DNA from 3 places in the Paenibacillus sp. TAB_01 genome. Region 3 is predicted to be linked to each of the others. Evidence: riboswitches for the same ligand, from Rfam matches in the RefSeq annotation. Region 3 holds a riboswitch; each other region holds the start of a gene.
What was found. A riboswitch is a leader RNA that binds a small molecule or an ion and turns the genes downstream of it on or off. The one in region 3 is predicted to bind cyclic di-GMP.
Positions count from the first base shown of each region.

Region 1: it holds a riboswitch for cyclic di-GMP, as region 3 does, so the genes downstream of both, ACHHV8_RS28160 (transglutaminase-like domain-containing protein) here and ACHHV8_RS16340 (EAL domain-containing protein) in region 3, are expected to answer to the same signal.
Region 2: it holds a riboswitch for cyclic di-GMP, as region 3 does, so the genes downstream of both, ACHHV8_RS04915 (chemotaxis protein CheX) here and ACHHV8_RS16340 (EAL domain-containing protein) in region 3, are expected to answer to the same signal.

Region 1 is NZ_JBIFNP010000001.1:5,782,975-5,791,125, forward strand. Features, by position in the region: gene ACHHV8_RS28150 (MFS transporter) at 364-1,605, opposite strand; gene ACHHV8_RS28155 (IS1182 family transposase) at 2,005-3,573, shown strand; gene ACHHV8_RS28160 (transglutaminase-like domain-containing protein) at 3,717-4,493, opposite strand; cyclic di-GMP riboswitch class I at 4,508-4,600, opposite strand; gene ACHHV8_RS28165 (class D sortase) at 4,670-5,380, opposite strand; gene ACHHV8_RS28170 (SpaA isopeptide-forming pilin-related protein) at 5,475-8,151, opposite strand, start outside.
Region 2 is NZ_JBIFNP010000001.1:998,850-1,007,000, reverse strand. Features, by position in the region: gene ACHHV8_RS04935 (efflux RND transporter permease subunit) at 1-2,080, opposite strand, end outside; gene ACHHV8_RS04930 (GbsR/MarR family transcriptional regulator) at 2,129-2,602, opposite strand; gene ACHHV8_RS04925 (TetR/AcrR family transcriptional regulator) at 2,907-3,788, shown strand; gene ACHHV8_RS04920 (sensor histidine kinase) at 3,950-5,059, opposite strand; gene ACHHV8_RS04915 (chemotaxis protein CheX) at 5,184-5,633, opposite strand; cyclic di-GMP riboswitch class I at 5,730-5,815, opposite strand; gene ACHHV8_RS04910 (alpha/beta hydrolase family protein) at 6,030-6,911, opposite strand; gene ACHHV8_RS04905 (zinc-binding alcohol dehydrogenase family protein) at 7,151-8,151, opposite strand, start outside.
Region 3 is NZ_JBIFNP010000001.1:3,392,088-3,400,238, reverse strand. Features, by position in the region: gene ACHHV8_RS16350 (GAF domain-containing protein) at 122-775, opposite strand; gene ACHHV8_RS16345 (helix-turn-helix domain-containing protein) at 797-1,171, opposite strand; cyclic di-GMP riboswitch class I at 1,340-1,425, shown strand; gene ACHHV8_RS16340 (EAL domain-containing protein) at 1,671-4,115, shown strand; gene ACHHV8_RS16335 (HD domain-containing phosphohydrolase) at 4,430-5,203, shown strand; gene ACHHV8_RS16330 (MFS transporter) at 5,331-6,548, opposite strand; partial or broken gene ACHHV8_RS16325 (ABC transporter permease) at 6,877-7,832, shown strand; partial or broken gene ACHHV8_RS16320 (carbohydrate ABC transporter permease) at 7,869-8,151, shown strand, end outside.

The sequences.
Region 1 (8,151 bases), 2.4 Mb from region 3:
CCTCCCTCAGGCCCCTTGGGAACCAGGTCGTCCAAGGGTATACAAGCCAGTCAAAGTTAAAAAGCTGCCGGTTTCATCCGGCAGCTCGGGCTGTCTCGAACCTCTCTGAAGTGAAAAATGAGCACAGACGCAGGGAGGCCACTGAAAAAGTCATTGCTACGAGTACGGAATATTCTTCCGATCGCTGTTGTCCCTGGATTTCTCTGATTATATTCCGCTTGTAGCGGTTGAAATCCAGGGACAAAGGCGAACGCTTTCGCTTCTACAGAACACTTCCGTACCCTCCGTAAGTTTTTCAGTGACCTCGACTCCGGAGGGTATCTTCTGGGGGAGGATGCCCCACCGGAGTCCCCCACCATCTCCTCAACGCTGATGCTTGGTTCGCACACGGTTGTAAACCGCTAACACCGGAACCAGCAGGACCGCGGCGGCGACAAGGGACGCCCGTATAGAAAAACGTTGGCCGATCCATCCGACGCAGGGTTCGCCGGCTGTCTGTCCGAGGGCATCCGATTGGCTCATCATGGAGAGCACCGTTGCACGCGAACGGCCGTCCACGTTCAGGTTGAGCCAGGTATCGTATACCGGGCTCGTCAGCGTGCGTACGATTTCAAACAGAAGGACGGCGGCAAGCGCCCAAGCAAAGCTCTGGGATAGAGCTAACGCCAGGATAGCCGCAATCCGCAGCACGGTCAGCAGGATCATGCCGCGCAAGACGATCCGCTCGTTGTTTAGATCGATCCGCCGCTCCGCCGCCCGCATGACCAGCAAACTCGCCAAAGTTGAGACGACGGCGATAAGACCGATCCAAAAGGGCGGACTTTGCGGAAAACCGATATCTGTAATGAGATGCGCCTGCCATAAGCGGTCGTATCCTTCCGAGGCTGCGCCGCTAAACAGCGTGACGAGCAAGACCATTAAAAGCACCGGCTGCCGCCGGATAACCCGGGTGCCCGATACCCACGTCGCTTTTAAATTCGCCCAGTGCGAAACCGCTTCATCTTGTTGCTGTACACTGACAAATTGGGTTTCCTTCATATAAATCAGCAGAAAGATGCCAAGCAGCAGGTAGAGCATCCCTCCTCCTATATAAGGAAGGTTCGGTTCAAGAAACGACAGCCACACACTTACTGCTATGCCGATCAAAGTGCCCAGCAGCCCCGCGCGCTTGGCTTTTAGAAAAATACGGCCCGTGTTTTCCTCGCCGGCCTCATCAACCACCCAGGCCGCATCCGCACCGCTTATAAAGGTGTGGCCAACGCCGAAAATCACCTGGGACAGTAACAGCCAGAGAAACGCCGATAGGATCGGAACCGCCTGCGCCAGCCAGATCACACTGCCTTCCAGCAAAAAGCCGAAGCCCAACACGAATGTGCCAATGAGAACCGACAGCCTGCGGCTGTACGTGTCGGCTATCACTCCCGCGATGCCTTCAAATAAAAGTACGGTTACTTCCAGAACCGTTCCTACTAGCATCAGTTGAACTGGGTTCAGTCCTACCGCGATAACCTGATAAACAGCATAGGTTGTAAACATCGTTGTATTGGCCAACGATGTCCAGAAGCCCATGACGGTATAAACCTGCGATGCATGAAATTTCATCATATCCGGGCCCGCCTCTCCGATTACGGCAGATGGAGTAGGTCGCATGCTTCCCGGTTACCTCCGTTCCACAAGCACGCATATCCTCTACCGGTGATGTGATCTTTTTTGAAACCTGATGACTTTCGCTGCACTTATGCTTTTTCCCATAACTGACACCTCCGCAAAATCGTTAGTTCTATCCTATCTTCTTCTCTTATTAAACAGTAGAGCAAAAATCGGTAAAATCGTTTATTACTCATTTAAGCTCTTATCCATCATTAACCGGCATAAGAAAAAAGAGGGTGTCCCATAAGTCATTAAATGACTGAGGGACGCCCTCTCATTTTGTACAACAAAAAGAAACCTACCTTTGGTAAAATGGAAGTACCACCCACCATTCACATAAAGGAGAGGTTTCTTTTGTACATTCAATATACCATGGATCAACTTTGCCTGCCAATGGATTTAGAAGAGGACATTCCAGCAAACCACCTCGTTCGCGTTGTAAACACTGCCGTCAATCGTCTCGACGCCGCTATCTTCGACGCCGCTTACCCCGGAGGCGGACGAGATAGCTATCACCCCAAGATGTTAACCAAAGTCATCATTTATGCCTACACACAACGCATCTACTCCTCTCGCCAGATTGCCAAGGCTGTCCGTGAAAACATCATGTTTATGTGGATCGCAGGCAGGCAGCGCCCGGACTTTCGTACCATCAACCGCTTTCGTTCGGAACGAATGAAAACTGTACTGGAGACTGTGTTTACGGCCGTTCTTCAATTCCTCGCAGAGGAGAACTATGTGCAGTTGGAGCATTACTTTGTGGACGGCACGAAGATCGAAGCCAATGCCAACCGCTATACGTTTGTTTGGGGAAAGGCTGTCGTGAAGCACAAGGCCAAGCTCCAGGAGAAAGTCCAGACCTTGTTCGCCGCCATTGAAGAAGCTGAGAGGCAAGAAGAAGGAGCACATGAGGGCAGGGATCTTCACGAGCTGGGAGAGTCATCTGCCATCACAAGTGAAAAGCTGGCACATGCCGTCAAGCAGTTGGAAGAGCGCCTGCAGGAGAAGCCTAAAGATAAACCGCTAAAGAAGGCGGTGCGTGCGCTCCGCAAGGACTTGCTTCCGCGGCTCCAAAAGTATGAGACACATGAGATCATCTTAGGAAATCGAAACAGCTACAGCAAAACGGACCATGACGCCACATTTATGCGAATGAAAGAAGACCACATGCGAAATGGCCAGCTCAAGCCGGGTTACAACGTACAGATTGGCACTGAAAATCAATTCATTCTCGGCTACAGCGTTCACCAGCGGCCGACCGATACGCGCTGCCTCATCCCTCATCTGGAGAAAATAAAATCACAGTTCGGCAAGCTGCCACACACCGTCATCGCTGATGCGGGCTATGGCGGTGAGGAGAATTATGACTATTTGGAGCAGAACAAAGTCGAAGCCATTGTAAAGTACAGCACGTACCATCGCGAAAAAAGCAAGGCATGGCAAAAGGACATCAGTAAGATCGACAACTGGACCTACAACAGCGAGCAAGACACGTGGACATGCGCAGCCGGACAACCGCTCCATTTTCGTAGGGTAAGTAAGGAAAAAAAAGAAAGTGGGTATGAAATCGAACACAGGCATTACCGAAGCACCAGCTGTGAGGAATGCCCGCTGAAACCACAGTGTACGAAGGCCCAAGGTAACCGTGAGATCAAAGTCAGCATGAAGTATTTGCGGCTAAAGGGCCAAGCAAGGCAAAAGCTCCGCAGTGAAGAGGGTTATGCCCTGGCAGTGAGGCGCATGATCGAGCCGGAGCCTGTGTTTGGTGATATGAAAAACAACCGAGGATTTAGAAGATTTCTGCTTCGTGGCTTACCAAAAGTAAGTCTGGAGGTCGGGTGGCTTTCCCTTGCCCACAATCTACTTAAGAAAGCTGCAATAGATACCAAAAACCAAGGAGCTAAGCGAGAACAGATCGCATAGCTCCTTGGTTTTTTCGAATGTCATCTTATTTTGTTCCAGAGGGTGTCTCCAAATTTACTTTTGGGACAGCCCCTTCTTCAAAATTTGGATGTGATGCGCATCCTATTAATTAATATACTTGCGTGATCGTATAATTCGCCGGGTCACTTCAGGATCGGGGGCTGCTCGCCGTTTTGCACGCGTGCTGCGTCATATGTCGGATCTACCGTCACCCATGTGCCGCTGTCTTTTAAATAAACCTGATTCCATGCGTGATAGGTTTCAGGGGCGCTGGCCTCATAGCCCATAACCAAGCGCGTCGGAATGTTTAAGCTTCGGGCCATAGCTGCCAAGGTGGCGGCGTAATCGTAGCAGATACCGGCAGATGCATCGTAAACGGCATCCAGGTTTGGAATATAGTCATTGCTGACGCTTTGTGCTTTACCATCATCATACTTGATCGTTTGAGTAATGTAAGTGTAAATTGCGGTCACTTTTTCCATGTCCGTCATGCTTTCATTCGTCAGCTTCGCTGCCTCGCCAACAGCTTTCGTGCCGCCGTTCCAGTCGATGAGCGAGATGGATTGCAGATACACGGCATTTTCATCCGCTAGCCGCAGCTCTACATTTTCTTTCGTAACCACTTTATATTTGTTATCCGCTATCAGCTCAGCGACCATAACCGTATAGGTGCCGTTGCCTAATTGCAGCGGGTAATGCGCCCCATTGATAAAACGGTAGTCATAATGGGCATCGTCTTTCGAGATGCGGACTATAGTTTGGACTCCATCGCTTTGCGGACCGTTAACCGTAATGATTCCTTTATCCAGAACACTTTTATCCAGCGAAAACGCTGCGGATGCAGAGGCTCCTAAATTTTGAATTGGCGACAAAAACAAAAGAACCGCAAATAAGGACATTGCGAGCACTTTTTTAAACATAAAAAAGCTCCCCTTTCGGTAACTGGCTGCCATCTTAGTCACTGCTGACTAAGGAAGGCCCTATAGCTTTGCGTCTTCAGCTTTCACTGAATTTGCCTTTATCGGTTGAAAGCACCGAAATTATATTTTTTTATAGACGTATTATAGCATATGCCCTTTTAATTGAATAGATTTTATTACTTTTCTACTAGTTTACCCTTAATGACGAGACGGTGTGTAGGATTTTGCATAGGATGGCATGTGATCAGCGTAATTTCCTTGTCCCTGCCGTTTCCCTTCAGAACCCATACTTCTTCCGGCAGCACATACAGCTTCTCCTGAACCTGATACCAATACTGCTGCGTCCCCGTGTCTACCTCGATCCGATCTCCTATTTCGACTTCATCCAGCCTATTGAAGTTTTTTCCGTAGGTCAAATTTCGATGACCGGCAATGGCATAATTTCCAACGGCCCCTGCTTTGCCCGTGTTGGCGATGCTGGCAACAGACAGCTTCAGATTGTCCACAGTAGCATCCGTCAAGATAGGCAGCTTCAGCCGAATCTTATCGATGATTAAAACACCTTCGACATGACCCGGCAGCGCGGATTGCTGCGTCTGGCCCTGCGTCTGGCCCTGCGTTGGCTCCTGCGGCGGCTCTGTCTCGGCTCTCAACAGCTGCGGGCCCAATTCAACCGCTCCCGCGTTTGTCGAGAGGGGAACGGCTGCAGCCGGCGAAAGATTGGCTGCAGCCATCTCAGGCGCCGTATCGATCTGCTTCAGATTCTCCGTCCACTGCTTCATTATTTTCTGCTGCCGGTAGCTCTCATAACGGTCGTTAAGCGTAGGATAAAGAAGTACGAGAATCCCGAGGAATATACATAGCATCGGCACAATTTTTTTTATCATCCGGCCCTCCTCCCGCAAACCAAGCGGCTGCTTATTGTGGAAAAAAAATCTGCCGGCCGCCGGCCGACAGACTTGTGAAAATAAGATCAAACAGCTATGCCTTCTTCGTAAATTTCCGATGTAAGGCCAATCCCAAAAGGATCAAGAAAAGACCGGACAGCTCTACAACAGTATGGCTTGCTTCTCCTGTCTTCGGAAGCATTTCTCCTGCATTCCCCTTATTTGGCGAGCTGCCGCTGCCAAGGGGTACCTTTCGAACATCCACGTTAATCAATAGATCCGACTCATTGCCATCCTCATCCTTGATCACCACGGTAATTTGATCCGTTCCGACAAAGCCCGGATTAGGCGTATAGGTCCAATGCCCGTCAGGATCGATCGTAGCCGTCCCGTTCTCCGGCTGCTTGTTAATGACGGATAATCCTCCAAGAGGCACATTTATGCTGCCGTCAATCGGAATATCCTGCTCCGTCGTCTTCTCATCCGCTGCCGGCACCTGTGTTGGTACTGGCTCTGGTGCTGATGCTGGCGTTGGTGACGGCTCTGGTGCTGGTGTCGGTGTTGGCGCCGGTGTCGGTGTCGGTGTTGGTGTTGGCGTCGGTACTGGTGTCGGTGTCGGCGTTGGTGTTGGCGTCGATCCCGACCCCGACCCAGATCCAGATTTTTGCTTATTAACTACTGTCAACTGAATGCCGGCGGCCGACGCAATCGTAACCGGATATTCCTTTGTATCCAGCAGATAGCCAGCCGGCGCTGCCGTTTCTTTTACTACATAATCTCCCACAGGCAGCGAATCAAAAACGACCGTTCCACTCGCATCCGTCGTTTTCGTCCCGAGCAGGATTAAGTCCGTTCCCGCTTTTTGATACAGCTCAAAGGTTGCCCCGCTGAGCAGCTGGTCGGTTTGGGCTGCATTGACCTTTTTCACGGTCAATGTTCCTGTGATCGGAGCCGGCGGGGGCGGCGTAACGACCTTCGCGTTTACCACGGTTAACTGGTAACCGGCCGCCGATTGAATCGTTACCGGATGCTCCAACGCATCCAGCATGTAGCCGGCTGGCGCTGCCGTTTCCTTAACCGCATAATCCCCTGTGGGCAGGGCGTCGAAGACGGCCGTTCCGCTCGCATCCGTCGTTTTCATACTGAGCAGCGTCAGATCGGAGCCTGTCTTCTTGTACAGCTCAAAAGTCGCTCCGCTGAGCAGTACGCTGCTGTCCGCGCTATCCGTCTTCGTAACGGTTAGCGCGCCGACGACCGGGGCCGGCGGTGTCGGTATTTTGTCATTCGAAATCGTTAGCTGATAGCCGGATGCCGATTGAATCGTTACCGGATGCTCCAACGCATCCAGCATGTAGCCGGCTGGCGCTGCCGTTTCCTTCACCACATAATCCCCTGCAGGCAGGGCATTGAAGACGGCTGTCCCGGTCGCATCCGTCGTTTTCGTACTAAGCAGCGTCAGATCGGAGCCTGTCTTCTTGTACAGCTCAAAAGTCGCTCCGCTGAGCAGTACGCTGCTGTCCGCGCTATCCGTCTTCGTAACGGTTAGCGCGCCGACGACCGGGGCCGGCGGTGCCGGTATTTTGTCATTCGAAATCGTTAGCTGATAGCCGGATGCCGATTGAATCGTTACCGGATGCTCCAACGCATCCAGCATGTAGCCGGCTGGCGCTGCCGTTTCCTTCACCACATAATCCCCTACAGGCAGGGCGTCGAAGACGGCCGTTCCGCTTGCATCCGTTGTTTTCATGCTGATCAGCGTCAGATCGGAGCCTGTCTTCTTGTACAGCTCAAAGGTCGCTCCGCTGAGCAGCACGCTGCTGTCCGCGCTGTCCGTTTTCGTAACGGCTAGCGCGCCGACTACTGGAGCCGGCGGTGCCGGTATGACGATTTTGTCATTTGAAATCGTTAGCTGGACGCCGTCCGCCGTTTGAATGTTTACAGGATATTCCCTGGAGTCAAGCACATAGCCGGAAGGAGCCGTCGTCTCCTTGACGATGTAGTCCCCCGCAAGCAGCTTCTTGAAAATAACCACTCCGCTTGCATCGGTAGTCAGCGTGCTGATCAGAAACTTGTCCGAGCCGGATTTGCGGTAAAGCTCGAACACAGCTCCGCCAAGCAGCATCTGGCTGTCCGCGCTGTCCACTTTCTTGACAGTCAGCGATCCCCTGACGCCGCTAATCGTACCTGATCCGCTAGTAACGCCAACTACAATACTTTTCGTATTATCCTTGGTGACCGTAATAGTATTATTGCCGCTAAATTCGACTTTGTTGGAGATCGTATCCTGGTCTCTAGCCACAATTAAAGACTGATACTCAAGAATAGCTGCGGTCGAAAGCTGCTTCAGGAAGCTGAGGACGAAGCTCTGCTTTCCATCATCATCCGTATTAATCTGCAGCGTATAGTCTGTACCCTTGATCAGCTCCGCCCCTTTGGCTACTGTTCCGTTAGCAACTACAACGGTCGTATACAGCTTGAACGTATTGGGCAGCAGCAATTGATTGTCGGATGGCGTATCGGTTATTTGGGCATCGGCTAACGTGGACTGCCCTCGGTTGATAAGAACTGTCCATTCCAGCTTGTCGCCGTTCTGTTTGCCGTTCTTGCTTACATATTCCCCGCCATTAGGAATGCTCACCGTGGCGGTTAAATTTTTGGATACAGGTACAGCTCCGTCGAATACGGCGGCCGTATTGCTTACGCTACTGTCAATGAGTCTTCCATCAAGACTTGTTTTGAAAATAATGTGATAGGGAGAGGCAATCGGCTTC
Region 2 (8,151 bases), 2.4 Mb from region 3:
GCTCGGGAAATTCTTTCATTTTTTCTTTCAGCAGCTCTGCAGCCGTTGTCAGCTGGTTCAGATCGTCCCCTTTGAGAACATAGGCAAAATCCTCACCGGTGCCGCCCATCGCTTCGGACATAAGCATGCCCTCCACCTCGGAGCCTTTGGGCAGCATATATAAAATCTTATCTTTATATTCCTTCGCCGCGTCCTTAGGCCTCAAATTCGGCGAGACCGAGGTCATCATCATGCTCCGGTACGGCACACGCTCACCGCTCGTATTATTCTGGTCATAACCGACCATCGACTCGTAATACTCGAAAGCCGGACCACCTTGAGGATCCTTGGACTCTCTGAGCATGCCTTCGATTTCTTTCATTTTCTCGTCCATGGCCTCCATCGAAGTTTCGCGAGGCAGCTTCAAGGTAAACATAATCTGACGGTCCGACGCGCTCTCCGGCATAAAGGAGGCAGCGAGAAACGGAACCGTCCCCCCTACGGAAACGACGAGAACGAGAAAGGCTGCCGCCACAACCTTCTTCGGGTTGTCCAGCGACCAGGACAAAATCTTTTTATAAGAGCCTGCAAATTTGCCGAGCTTTTCTTCATCATGGTGCTTGATGTTATTGTTGTTCAGAACAAGCAGCTTGGCAAGCATCGGAATCACCGTGAGCGCCACCAGCAAGGACATCAGCAGAGCCACAACCAGCGTGATGGCAAACGGTCTGAATATATCCCCAAGCACCCCGCCGACGAACGCAATCGGTAAAAAGACCCCTGCTGTCGTCAGCGTCGAGGAGGTAATGGCGGAAGCGACCCTGGAGGTAGCCAGCTTGATCACCGATTCGTTGCGCTCCTGCGCTCTTTGCAGCTCACTGTAAATATTCTCGATTACGACGATACTATCGTCCACAACCCGGCCTACCGCAATCGTTAACCCGCCCAGGGTCATGACGTTCAAGGTAATATCGAGCGGCAGCATAACCGCCAGCGTGGTCAGGATCGACAAAGGAATCGAGACTAAAACGATCAAAGTCATCCGAATATTTCTTAGGAACAATAAAATCATAACGGCTGCAAGAATAGCTCCGGTAATGCCTTCCTTCAGCATCCCGTGTACCGACTTCTCGACTTCCGTCGCCGAATTGTACACCGGGGTAAATTTCAGATTCGGGAAATCTTTCTCCCATCCGGCCATCAACCGGTTGACTTCATTGGCGAATTCGACCGTGTTCGCATCTTTCCCTTTATACAGCGTAATGCCGATTGTAGGCTGATCGTTCAACCGGGCGATAAATTCCGAATCCGAGATCGCCTCTACCTTGCTGATCTGCTTCAACAGCACGGTTTCCCCGCCGGGCGTGTTGATCTTCATATTCTCCAGGTTGTAGATCGTGTTCAGATCGCTCTCGACGCGGACCATCTGATCGTTGCCGCCAAACTTGACGTTCCCTGCCGGGCTTGTCGCCAAGGCGGACTTGATGCTCTGCGACACTTGTGCAGGCGTCAGCCCGTAGTTATTGATGGCATTGAGGTTCAGCTTAAGCTCCAGCGTCGCTTCCTCTTCGCCGACCGAATCCACATGGTCGATCCCTTTCATCCCGCTCAAGGTCGGTTCAATGGTATCTTTATAGATCCGGTTCAATTCCTCCTGATTCATGCCGTTGCCTCCCGAGAGGGCAGCGAAAAATACAGGGAAATCGTTACTGCCGAACTTGGACACCTTGGGCTTCCCTGCATTGGAAGGAAGCTCGACGTCGGCCAGAACGCTTTCGATATCGTCCTTGGCGTCGTCCGGACTGCGTCCATTGACCAGCTCGACGGTAATCGCCGAGAAATTATCGTTGGATGTGGACGAAATTTTCTTCAGACCCTCGATCCCCACGATCCGCTTCTCCAGCTTCTTGGTCACATCCTCCATCACATCTTTGGGAGGCGCCGGGTAGGTAGTACTCACGAATACAACCGGAAGCGAAATATCCGGCATATTCTCCTGCTTCAGTGTTGATGCCGCAAAACCGCCGGCAGCAAACAAGAGGAAGCTGATAATAAGAATGGCCGCGATATTTTTTAATGAAAAATTCGTTAACTTATTCATCTCTTGACTCCTCCGTTACTTGGCTTCCTGGATTGCGAAGCTCCCTTTCTACTTGTAACCGCCCTTGGTCCGAAGCGCCCATTCGTTCTCCAGCCCTTTGAGCCTGCAGGCCGACAGGTCATACATAGCCGACAGCTCCGTCATGCGCAGCTTGACGATATCCCGTGCGGCCAGCTCTTCGGGTTCGACCCGGCATAAGCTGTTGATAGCTTCCAGAGCGGTATGAATCATCTGCTGGCCTGCCAGCAGTTTCTGCGATACGGACTGAATCACCTTCAAGCTGATATCGTCCGAAAGGTAGTAATAATCCTTGCGGTCGTTCCCCTTATGTAACTTGCGGCACAGCGCATTGCGGCCCATGCTCCGAATCTGGACGCTCACAGCGGCTTTGCTGACGCCCAATCCATCCGCCAGCTCCCGCAGGCTTACAGGCTCCGGCGCAAACAACAGCACGGCGAATATTTTGCCTACAAGCGGACTGTACCCGTCGTTTTCGAAGAGGAGAGACAGATGGTGACTCATCTCCTCCCTTATGTCTAAGACCGTTCTATGCATGGCATTCATGACACACTCCTCGCTACTACAGCTTTCAAATCATAAAGAATTACGTTAACGATCCCCTGACGGTTTCAAACTGACCGGTCATTCCAAATAAGAATATAAACAATATTTAGTAATTATTCAATCTATTTTATGATTAAAATTAAGTTTTCCTTCAAAACTGACCGGTCAGTCACATCCTTGACTTCAAAGTTGGCGGACGTTACAATGACGGTAGCTTTATATTCCAGCGTTTGCCCATTGCCTATTAGGGAAGTGAAACGGTTTGAACGATAAAAAAATGCTGCTCATTCAAGCGGCAATCAAGCTCTTCGGAGAACGGGATTACCATAATACATCCATTCAGGATATCGTTTCGTTGGCCGGGGTATCCAAAGGCTCCTTCTACCTTCATTTTCATTCCAAGGAAGAGCTCATTATTTCGATCTTCAAGCATTACTTCCACTCCTACTTTGAACAGCTGCATCAGGCGTCGCAGGATCAAGCGCTTACAACCAAGGAGCTGCTCGTGCAGGCCATTACGCTGCAGTGCAAGCTGGTTATGGAAAATAAAGATTTCTTGAACATGCAGGTCAAAGGCATGCTGTTTACGCAGAACGAAGCGATTCAGCAGTTCTGCTTCGAGCAGAATCTCGCCGGGCTGGCCTGGTTTCAAACGAAAATCGTCGAATTGTACGGCCCGGCCGTCGAAGCTCATGCCATAGACCTGTCCGCAATGCTGAACGGCATGCTGAAGGAGTACTTCTTCTACTATATTTGCTACCATCATCCGCTTGATATTGAACAGCTTTCCGTCTATCTGGTCGAACGGCTGGATGATCTCGCTCAAGGCATTCTGAGCAAAAAACAAGGTCCGCTGCTTGAGGCGTCCTACATCTTCCAGCAGCCCGCAGCCTTGACGGAAGACGCATCTCTGCACACCTTCATGGAGCAGGTGAAGCAGGCGGTTAGAGATCATGTAACGGATCCTCAAGCCTCGCAGTCCATGCTGCTGGCTCTCCAGGCTCTCGATGCCGAATTCGCTAAGGATCATCCTAACGATGTCATTATTCAAGGCATGTACACCTACCTGCAAAGCCTGAGCGAGCCTTACCCTCCGCTCTGCGACACGATCGAATCGGTCGCAGGCAAGCTGTGCAAAGGATAAGCGGCCTCCCGGTCCGCCTGCTGATGAAAAAAAGAAGCCATGCTTTCCCTTTATCGGAAGGCATGGCTTCTAACTTTTTATATTTTCATGCGCCGGCCGTACCGCCCGTCTCCTGCTCATGTTCCTGTCCTTCGATGTGCAAGCGACGCCTGTCTCGTGCCTCAGGACGCGTTTTTTTCGAAGGAGAGCATAAATGTCGTAGCATGCTCGTTGCTCGTAAATGTGATGTCGCCGTTGTTTTTGGTCATGATCTGCTTGCAGATGGCAAGGCCCAGACCGGTCCCGTCCGATTTGTTCGTGACGAACGGGGCGAAGATCGTGCCGGAAATGCTTTCCGGAATCCGCGGACCGTTATTGCTGATATGAATATGCACCTGCTGCTGATCCTCGAAGCATGAAATGTGCATTTTTTTATTGCTCTTCATATCGGAAAGGGCATCGATGCCATTATTAATCAAATTGGACAGCACCTGCTGAAACGCCAGCTTCTGTACCCGGACGTACAGATCCGAGGGAACGGAAACGGTCAGCTCGACATTCTCATTAATCAATCGCGGTCCCAGAAGGGATAAGCTGTATTCCAGCGTCGGCTTGAGCGGAAGCACGGCTAGCTCCTCTTCCATAATAGGCCGCTTGGAGAAGCTTAAGAACCCGGTCACCTGCATATGAATGTGGTTCAGTTCATTTTCTATGTATTGAATATAGGTCTGCCCTTTATTCGAATCGGCATGCTGGATTCCCGTACTGAGCAGCTTCAGGAAGCCTTTAATCGCTGTCAAAGGGTTGCGGATTTCATGCGCCATGCTGGCCGCCATTTTCCCGACCAGGTTAATCCGGTCGTCATGCAGAGCGTGAATGGCCTGATCCTTCTCCCGCATCGCGGATACGGCCTGGTTCCAGTAGCACTCGCACAGCACCCGCTCGAACTGGTCGATCCGGTAGCTGATCTCCCGGTACAGCTCAAGCGACACCAGATCGCTTCCCGCTTCCAGGAACGTCTTTCTCCACAAGTGCGCGCCGGTAATAATATGAATGATATGTACATTCATCTCATTATAAATCCTGCACCATTCATCGACCTTCCACTGGATCGGATGTTCCTCCGCCGGCTTAAGCAGATCGATAAAGAATTCGAACAAAGCCTCGCCCTGTTTGTATAAAATGCCGTATTCAAATCTATCCACAAACTGATCATTGAATTGTTCAATCCAATAATTGATCAAATTCGCTTTGTTGTCCCTGAGTTCCATCAGTCGTGGCTCTATCTTCATCGCTAAAAACCTGCCCGTAAATAGGATGCATATCTCTGTTTTTAAACATAGCATATCCGAATACTGGGAACAATGCTCTACTATGCTTGTTTTACTCAAACTTACGGCCTATGAGAAGCGCGTTTTATGTCGAAATGTAGATGTGAAATTGTCCGATGGTGTCAATCGTCAGCGGGATGCTGAATACCTTTTCCCCCCAGGTATACCCTGTCTGTTGAACCAGATGGGGCGGCGTAATGTCCACCTCGATGCCCTGCTGATACAAGATCGCGCTGGCATTCCCGCTAATCATATTGCCAAGCTCCCCTACGGCGCTCTGACACATTTCGTCGAATTCCGTTATAGGATATCCGCCCATCATGCCCGACACCATCCGGAAAGCGACGGTTTCCGGAAAACCGAACAAAATATCCTTGTTCAAGGAACCGATAATACCGATTTTGAACCATATATAATGGTGGAGATAGTCGATCTTTTGAACGCTTAATTGACCGACCGAAGGTTTGATTTGAATCAAGGTCTCGATAACATGAATCGAGGAAGACAGGAACGGATTGACCAGACTGGCCTGCACATCATACAACCCCTTTGCAAAATAAATGTATATCAAAAAAAGGACTGCCCGAAATGAGCAGTCCTGTTCTAGCTAACCTAGAATATGAGCGCAGCTTTCGGCGGCTCGGCTGCCGTAGGGATTGCCCCCTTAGGCCCGCAGCTTTGCGTCCCTGCCTTTCAACAGGTTTGCCATTATCGATTTCTCACATTGGAATAATAAAGTTCGGAACCATTGTACCACACAATCTGATAAAATAGTACTGATTTTCACGCCGACCGTACGTAAAATGCGTGACTATCCGCCCAAGGATATCCATCGGAGGTCGCGCCATCCTTACCGCTTCACATAGCTCTTCCGTCCGGATACCTGTCTGCGGAGTCCCGGATGCATGACTCGAGCGGCGACCTTCCGGTTCTAGCTGCGCTTCAAAAATTCCAGCGTCACGCGGATCGCTTCCTCCAGCTGCGGTGTTGTCGAAGCAAACGGGTGTACCGCCCCGAAGGTATGGTTTCCCGCCTGGATCAAGGCGATGCCGTGCTGCGGCGCTCCCAGGCGCAGCGCTTCAAAGCCTTCCCGCAAGCGGGGCGAATCCTGGTCTCCCTGCACCTGCAGCACGGGAAGCTCCAGCCCGGCGAGCCGCTTGACGATATCGAACCGCTCGCCCTGCTCCTTCAAGTCCTCGTAGAAGGAAGCGCGAATCGGCATCTGCTGTCCGGTCCTTGCATTCGCTACATAGGCAACGCCCTGTTCGGCTATCTGCTCCTTGAACGCATCGTCGAACAAATCCGCTTTGGCGATGCCGTTCCAGGTTACCACGGCGCTAATCTCATTGGGATGGTCCGCGGCATAAACGATGCTGCTGCCCCCTCCGCGGCTGTGGCCGAGCAAGCATATCTTCCCGGCATCAGCCTGCTCGGAACGAGGCAGCTCCCCGATGCCTAGGGCGTGAAGCAGATATGTAAGATCCTGCTGCTCCCGCGAATAAGTATTCAGCGCGAACTTGTCCAGCTCATCGAAATCCGTTTCGGCGACGCCGTTGCAGGAAAAATTAAACGTGACCGTATAAAAGCCCGCCTCCGCAAACCGCCGGGTGGCATACGGAAAGAATCCCCAATCCTTAAAACCCTTAAAGCCGTGGCAGATGACCAGCACCGGCCGGCGTACAGCTCCCGATGCTTCTCCCGAGCCGGCAAGGGTCACGATCTCTCCGCGGATATAAAGCGGTTCTCCCGACGGCAGCTGCCCCGCTTCCCGAATGAAAGGCTCCTGAATCATTTCCGCCTCATGTGTACTCATACAGTACCACTCCCTCTCAATTAAATGAGTAATTACGATGAACCTGATAAGTTTAATAGGAATAAATTCATTGTACCATACTCCGAGCCGCAGGCTTTAATCTTGCTGCAGAGGCTTCGGTTTATGAGAGGGCATGCAAACAAAGCCGCAAGCCGGAAGGGCTTCACCGCCCGGCCGGCTCGCAGCTTGAAATGGCCGCCGCCATATACTGATGCTGATACTGATGCGGATGCGTGCTTTTACAGCTCCACCATCGCTTTGATGACTCCGGTTTCCGGCTTCAGCCAGGCTTCATACGAGCCGATCATGTCCTCGAAGCCGACGCGGTGGGTAATAAATGAATCCGTATCGATGTGTCCGCTGCGCAGACTGTCGATCACATGCTCGAAATCAACAATTGTCGCATTCCGGCTGCTCATCAGGGTAAGCTCACGCTTGTGGAACTCCGGATCGTGAAAGGATAGATCGGCCTTCACCAGCCCTACGAAAACCAGCCGACCGCCATGCGATACATATTGGAAGGAGCTTTCCATCGATTTGGCATTGCCTGTTGCATCGAATACCACCGTCGGCAAATCACCGCCGGTGATCGCTTCGATTTCCTTCAACGGATCGTTCTTTACATTCACCGTGTAGTCGGCAGGCGCCCATTCCCTGCAGTACTCAAGCCGGCCCTCATTCATATCGAGCGCGATGACCCGAGCGCCCGCCAGCTTGGCGAACTTCATGACGCCGAGTCCGATCGGCCCCGCTCCGATCACAAGCGCGAATTCGCCTGGAGTAATCGCTGCCCGGCGTACCGCATGAGCCCCGATGCTCAAGCATTCGACGATAGCCGTCTGCTCCAGTCCCAAGCCCTCCGCTTTCAGCAGATGATCGGCGGGCACCGCTATATACTCCCGCATGCCGCCATCCTGATGGACGCCGAGCACTTTCATCTGCGTGCAGCAGTTCGTTTTGCCCGACCGGCAGGCGATGCAGCGTCCGCATTCCAGATACGGCAAAACCGCTACCGGATCGCCCGCCTTCAACCCCCGGCTGTTGCTGCCGATCTCCACAATTTCACCTGCAAGCTCATGCCCAAGAATACGCGGGTATTCAAAAAACGGCTGATTGCCGCGGTAAGCATGCAAATCCGTGCCGCAAATGCCGATGCGGCGAATCCGCACCAGCGCTTCCCCTTCCGCCGCCGCAGGCATATCCGTTTCTTTTAAAGCAAAGCGGTTCGGCTCTTCACACA
Region 3 (8,151 bases):
GGTTCCGCACAGATGGGACTCAGCTTGTACCCGTCAACAATACGCCTGCCTGATCAATGCAGCCTTTGCCCGGGGAGCTCCTCGGGACGGAAAGGCGTACACAGCACGGCGGGCTAGGAGGTCAAGATATTTTCCCCGGATGGATTTGCTCGAGCAGGGCGTGTTTCATGGATACAAGCTCTTTCTCAATCAGGTGAGCGCATGCCCGATAACGTGTAACCTCTTGTTCAGAGAAAACCCGCTTGTCTCTGGCGTACATCACTTTATGTCCGAATGAATGGCCGTTATGCATCAGCGGAATACTGCAGAAGGCCTGAATCCCCGCTTTCAGCAGCTGGGCCCGGTGGTTGTCGCATATATAATGCTCGGACCGTTCCACATGATCAACTACAAGAACATCGCCTACATAGAGCGGAACACGGGAACCGTTTAATACATCATTTTTGACGCAGAGTCCGTTGGTATATTCATTGTAGACCATCGGCACATCCGCAACACTGCTGTTCCAAAGCCGCTGCCGCTCATGTTCATATAAATAAATGGAGTGCATAAAGGCAGGGAATTCTTGCCTCACGAGTGCCATATACCGGTTCATCATCATGGTGGAGCGGATAGCGATGAGCTCGGAGCTTCCGATAAGATCTTCCTGCAGCAGTTCAAGAAAGACTTGAGACAAATTCATTTCTTTGCTGTAGCTTGATGAAATATGATTAAGCAGCTGCCGAATCTCTTTGGTCATTTTAAATTTGATGAAGGACTCGACGATTTCTTCCACCTGGCACGACACTCCTTTCCATTATCGTTCTTTAGCTTTGTGAGGCTGCTGCAACCGCTCCTTAACGATCTTCTCCAGAAGCTCATGGATGGGCAGCAAATCCTCCTCCGTTAAAATATGGCCATCCCAATGCAAGTTTCGGGCGGAAGCTGATAACTCCTTGTTCTCGAGCAGCGGATGAGGCTCTGCCAGTGCGCTGAGACCCAGCAAATAATCCGCTGTCGTATTCAGAGTGGTTGCCAGCTTATAAATGATCTTGAGCTGCGGTTCCCGGTTCCCATGCTCATATCCGGAAATCGTCGTCTTAGCTACTCCTATTTCTTTTCCAAGCTCCTCCATCGTAAAGCCGCGCAGGATACGGAGCTGTTTTAAGCGAATCCCAAAGCCATCAGGCATGATGCCAACTCCTAACAATAGACAATTGAAGAAATTTTTAAAATCGTTTACAATGAAAAAGTACTCGAAACGCATACTTTTTTGAGGTTTCGCATGCTTTCTCTCATTCTACAGTATGAAGGCAAGCCTGTATAGGATAAGAATGGACTCCTTTCGATTCTTAACCGCAATGGAAAAAGGCAAATCCAGCGAAAGCTGGAGACGCAAAGCCGAGGGTCTAAGGCATGAAAAGCTATGACGGCCAGGTTGCCGAAGGAAAGAGAAACAGCCTGTTCTTTTCAGAGGGCCGCTGAAAAACGAGCGGAGAGTGCGGAATCGTTCTGTAGAAGCGCAAGCGTTCGCCTTTGTCCCTGGGTTTCAACCGCTAAAAGCGGGGAAATTAAAGAAATTCGAGGACAACAGCGATCGTAAGAACGGTTCGCACTTGCAGCGAGACTTTTTCAGCGGTCTCCTTTTCAGAGGGCTGTTTTCTTTTAGGATTGGGGAGTGAGTATAGTTGATGAACGAGGGCAAAGTGAACATCTTGCTGGTCGATGATCAGGCTGAAAATTTGTTGGCGCTCGAAGCGGTCATTGAGCGTGACGATTACAACCTGGTCAAAGCCCATTCCGGAGAAGAAGCTTTAAAATATTTGCTGAAATACGATTTCGCAACGATTTTATTAGATGTTCAAATGCCCGGGCTGGATGGCTTTGAAACGGCCAGAATCATTAAGTCGCGGGAAAAATCCAAAAATATACCGATTATTTTCGTTACGGCGAACTACATGGATGAACATCATGTGTATACCGGTTATTTTATTGGGGCCATCGAATATATTCTCAAACCGTTCGACCCGAATACGTTGAAGGCTAAGGTTCAAGGGTTTGTCAATATTTACAAGACGAACCGTAAGCTTCTCCAACAAACGGAAATGCTTATGCAAAAGACCAAGGAACTGGAGGCTGCGAATAAGGAACTGTCCGAGATCACATCCGAGCTGCGCAAATCGCAGGCTTTGACGAACGTTATCAGCGAAACCTCGATTGATTCAATGCTCATTCTTAACCAGGATGGGTTTATATTGAAGGTCAACCCGGCTGTACATAAAATGTTCGGATACGAGAACAGCGAAATTGTGGGCAGAAATATGGACATCCTGTTTCCTTTTCCGCAAGCTCAACGGTTCCTTCCAGGCAAATGGGATGATGCATTGTATGGTGCGGAAGAAGGGATTCATGAGGTGAATGCTGTCCGCAAAGACGGGAGTACGTTTCCCGTAGAGTTCCAGATCGGCAGCACGTTCGTGGAGAATAAGAATATTATCGCATGTACGATCAGGGATGTGACGAAGAAAAGACAGTCCCAGCAATTGATCACGCACATGGCGTACCACGACGGCTTGACCAACCTGCCGAACCGAAGAATGTTCAACGACCGCTTAAACTTGATGTTAAACCAGGCCAAGCAGGAGAATCAGCTGTTGGTCATGATGTATCTGGATTTGGACAGGTTTAAATATATCAATGATTCGCTGGGTCACTTGATAGGTGACAAGCTGCTTCAGGAAGTGGCGCGAAGGCTGGTTTCCTGCACGGATAACGTCCATTTCGTTGCAAGAATCGGCGGGGATGAATTCAATATGGTGCTCCAGGATACGAATCGGGAGGATGCGCTCGATATTGCGGAAGACGTGCTGGAGCAGCTGAAAAAACCGTTTTATATTGAAGATTTCGAATTATACGTGACAGCCAGTATTGGCATCAGTGTCTATCCTTACGATGGAAAGGATGCGCCCGCCCTGTTGAAAAACGCGGATGCGGCGCTCTACCGGGCTAAAGAGCAGGGGAAGAACAAATTTCAGATTTATCACTCGGGGATGAATATCCGTTCCTACCGGACCTTTATGCTGCAAAATGATTTGAGGAAAGCGATGGAACACGGTGAGTTTACGCTTCTGTACCAGCCTCGAATCGATGTGAATTCGGGAGAAATTACGTGTACGGAAGCTGTGATTCGTTGGAATCATCCTAACTGGGGAACGCTGCAGCCCTCCGAGTTCCTCCCGCTGGCCGAAGAGACGGGGCAGATTGCGGCTATCGGCGAATGGGTTCTGCGGACCGCCTGCAAGCAAATTCAATTGTGGCGGATGTCAGGGCTGCCTTTACCGCGAATGGCTGTACGATTCTCGTCGCTGCAATTTTTGCAAAAGCAATTTGTCCGTAACATCGAACAAATTCTGAAGGAAGCGGGGCTTGAGCCTGCGATGCTGGAAGTGGAAATTACGGAATCGGCCATCATGCGCAATGAAAGCGTCATAATAAGAGCGCTGCACGAGCTTAAGCAGCTCGGCGTTACGATCTGCATCGAAGAATTCGGCTCCGGCGGTTCATCCTTAAGCTCGCTTAAACATATTCCAGCCGATTTGATCAAGATCGATAAGCTGTTTATGGATGATTTAGCGGCAAATCCGGCTCAAAGCACGGCCTTTATCTCTTCTATCGTTTCTTTGGCCCGCAGCTTGAACATGCAGGCGGTGGCGGTTGGCATCGAATCGGAGGAGCAGCTGAATCTATTAAAGAATTTGAGCATTCAAGGCGTACAAGGCCGACTGTTCAGCCTCCCCGTTACGGCTGCAGAGCTAGAGCCGCTGCTCAGCCAAGGTCTGTCCGAGCAGTTTTCCTTTCACAACAGGGCTGAGAAGGAAGCGGAGGAGCATGATATTCTTGATTTTCAGCTTTACCGGATGAAAGAAGCTTTTTCCATTTCCTCCAGAGAGCTTGAAGTGTTTAAATTGATTATCGACGGTTTGAATAACAGGGAGATTTCCACGCAATTATTTATAAGCGAGCATACGGTTAAGAATCATATCACTCGTATTTTTCAAAAGCTGAATGTGAATGACCGCCTGCAGGCGATGGCGAAAGTGTACCAAAGCTGTATACAAACCAATAAGGCCCAATAAATAGGCAAGCGTGAGAGCCTGAATGTGCAAGGAGCAGCGGATGAGTACAGCGCTTGCAATCATCAAAACATCGGTTTGCAGACAGCTGCATTTTTAACCGGCCTGTGCAATAGGAAGAGATTCCTATTCTAGTCATATAAAAGCTTCATTACAAAAAAACGTATTTATTCCTAGCTGCAGGAATAGATACGTTTTTTGTATGTAGGAAGAGTCTCCTATTTTATGGAATCTATTAAAAATGAGAAGACCTGCTGATAGTTTCCAGCTGCCGTTTCGTCCATAATGAAACTAACAAATACGAGGGGGCTGCTGCTATGGGGTTAATCTACATGAAGAAGTCTTATCCGGGGGTTGAGAACTTGCTCGAATTAAAAAAGGAAGACATCTGCTCTTTCTTAATGAGGAAACTATGGTTTCACCATCAGGAGACTTACCTTCATTCCATTCGCGTGACCTCCTTATGTGCGGAGCTGTTTAACCTGTTCGGCATTCCGGGTGAGGAGCAGGAGACGCTGCTGTGCTCGGTTTTGCTTCATGACATTGGCAAAATTCAAATCGATAAAGCATTGCTGGATAAGCACAATCCTATAACTAACGAAGAATGGCGTCTGCTGAAAAATCATTGCAGGAACGGTGCGGGCATTCTGGATAAGGAAATGATGGGGACGGGCTTCGATTTGGATATTATACTTTACCACCACGAGAATATGGACGGCTCCGGGTATTACGGTCTCAAGGAACGCGAACTATCCTTAGGCGTCAGAATCGTACGGGTTGCAGACAGCTACGACGCCATGGTCTATCCGCGGGTCTACAGCAAGGCCAAGGCACCTGCCCGAAACCTTCGAAGAATTGTTCCTTCTGAGCGGAATTCATTACGATCCGAATGTGGTGGAAGCACTGTACCAGGTAAAAAAAACGAAACGGCTGGGGGCCCTGTCATGAGCGCTAATGAGAAGGTAGCTTTGCTGAAAAATCGGCTGCTGCAGGTATATAATATGTTCGGCCAATTAAGTCACCCCGAGGTAGTCAAGGTGAGCCAGGAGTTGGACCAGGCTTTGAACGAACTGGCGCTGCATCGCAGATAGCACAGGCCGCATGATATATAACGGAACAAGAAGACGAACGGGAATTGGAATAGAAAAAGCCTCCGGCCGGATGAAACGATCCCAGCGAGAGGCTTTTTGGATTGCTTTTATAACCGGAGGGATCGTGTTAGCCGGACACGCTGTCATTACGTACAAGTCCGACCGTACGGGCGGAGCGGGGACGATGGTGAAGCACGTAATATACAGCCAAGCACAGCAGGGCAATCACGCCCGCGGCCTCATACATCAGCCGGTACCCCGCGATGGAAGAGAGCCAGCCGAACAGGTAGGAGCCGACACCGTAGCCGGAATCGAACAGCAGGAAAAAGGTGCCTGTAGCCAATCCTCGGCGATGCTCGGGCGACAGCTTCATCGCCAGCGTCTGGAAACAGGGCAGCAGCGCCCCGTAGCCGGTGCCCATAATGACGCCGGCGGTCAGAATCATAGCGGCGGAATGCGCCTGGCTGAGCAGAAACATGCTGCCAATGAACAGCAGAATACCCGGATAAGCCAGCATATGCTCGTTGTATTTGTCAAAAATACGCCCGATGACCGGCCGGGAGAGGACAATCATCAGCGCGAAGACGATAAAGAAATAGCTGGTGACGGCGGACTGATGAATCTCGGCCGTGAACGAAGCGATAAACCCGGTAATCGAGCTGTAGGAGAACGCTAGCACAAAGCCTGTCAACGAAATCGGCAGCGCCTTCGTTTCAAAGAAGCGGCTCAGCAGCTGCCCGCCCTTGCGCTCCTGCTGTGGCTCCCGCCGCGGCTGCGGTTCATCCTTTGGAACGCGCGAGCCTGCTGCGAACAAAAGAGAGCAAGCCGAGATAACACAGCAGACCAGCAGCAGGGCCCCTGCATTGCCCTCTCCCCACAGCGCAATCCCGAGCGCGGGTCCGATAACCATAGCGATGCTCATAAACATGCTGAAGTAACCGATGCCTTCCCCCTTGCGGCTGTCAGGTACAAGCTCCGATGCAATCGCGCTGGCCGCCGTGGAGGCGATGGAATAGCTCATCCCTTGAAGCACGCGCAGCAGCAGGAAGAATACAATGCCGCCCTGGGCATAATACGAAATGGAAAACAACGTGAACAGCACCGAGCCGAGCACGGCCATTTTCTTTTTCCCGAAACGGTTCACCCATTGGCCTGAGAACGGCCTCATCGCCACGCCGCCGATAACGAAGAAGGTGATCGCCAGACCCATCTGCTGCTGGGTCCCTCCCAAAATATTTTTCAAATAAAGCGGGAATGTAGTTGCCGTAACGTACAGATTAAGAAACATAAAAAAGCTGCTTAAACAAATCACGATAAAATGCCAGGTCCAGATTTTCTCTCTCATCCGATAGCTCTCCGTTTCCTTTCTATCTGTAACTTTATCCTTCCTTATTATACCTGCATAAGCCCCTGATGTATAATGCGAATCCAGGCACGGTATGTGATTATCCGCAGCGTGCAGCAGGGGAATAGACGGCGTGGCTGTCTAATGATTATCCAAAAGCTTTCTCATGATTATCGGACAGCGTGCGGGAGCATGCTGGATATTTTTACACTCGTAATTGTAAGCGTATTCAATTGGCTCTATCTTGATTGTATCCGGTTACGAAAACCTCTGCTATGCTCAGGCTATCGAACACACCCACTGACATTGAAGAGAGGAGGGAACGTCCATGAAGGTATCGGCGGAAGCCAAGAGCTTGAAACCCGCTGTCGCGATTACCGGAGACAGACTGAAGAAACGCTTGTTAAAAAACCGCTGGATGTACTACATGCTGGCACCGGGTGTTCTGTACTTTATTCTATTTAAGTATTTGCCCATGTGGGGGGTACTTATCGCGTTCCAGGATTATTCGCCCTTTACCGGCTTCTGGGGCAGCCCCTGGATCGGGCTGGAGCATTTCCGGACGTTTTTCGGCGAGGCGGAGTTTTGGCTGCTTTTTAAAAACACCTTTATTTTGGCGATTTATAACATTGTCTTTTTCTTTCCGCTGCCCATCGTCATAGCGCTGCTGCTGAACGAAATCCGGGTCGAGGTGTACAAACGCACGCTCCAAAGCTTCATTTACATTCCGCATTTTATCTCGTGGGTCGTGGTCGTAGGTTTGGCTTACATCTTATTTACGACGGAAGGCGGTATTTTTAACGAGCTGATCGCAGCCTATGGCGGAGAGAAAGTGAACTTCCTGCTCAATCAGGAATGGTTTCGGACCATGATCGTCGGAGAGATGATATGGAAGGAAACCGGCTGGGGACCATCCTGTTCCTGGCTGCACTGGCCGGCGTCGACACGCAGCTCTATGAAGCGGCACGTATCGACGGGGCGGGCAGATGGAAGCAGATGATTCATGTCACCCTGCCTGCGATCCGCAGCACCATTGTCGTACTACTTATTCTGCGCCTCGGCTCCTTCCTTGATGTCGGCTTCGAGCAGATCTTCCTGATGCTCAATCCGATGAACCGGGACGTGGGGGAAGTATTCGAAACGTATGTGTATGAACGGGGGATCCAGCAGGGCGACTTCAGCTATTCTACTGCCGTGAACTTGTTCAAATCGGCCATCGGCATTGCGCTCGTTGTCAGCGCCAACTTTTTTGCCAAGAAGGTCGGAGAAGAAGGCATCTATTAACATGAAAGCCGCAGCAGGCCGGGAAGGAGCGTACTTATGAAGTCTTCGCTTGGCAGCAAATTGTTCGATATTTTCAACTACACATTCTTGGGATTGTTCAGCTTGACCACGCTGCTGCCGTTCATCTATGTCGTGGCGGGTTCCTTCACATCGCCCCAAGAGTTTATCAGCCGTAAAATTGTTCTGTTTCCGCATGAGTTTTCGCTGGAGGGATACAAATATATTTTCTCCACGAGCGTGCTGCTTACAAGCTTGGGGGTGTCCGTGTTCATCACGGTGGCGGGGACCGCAATCAACCTGCTGTTCACCTGCCTGATGG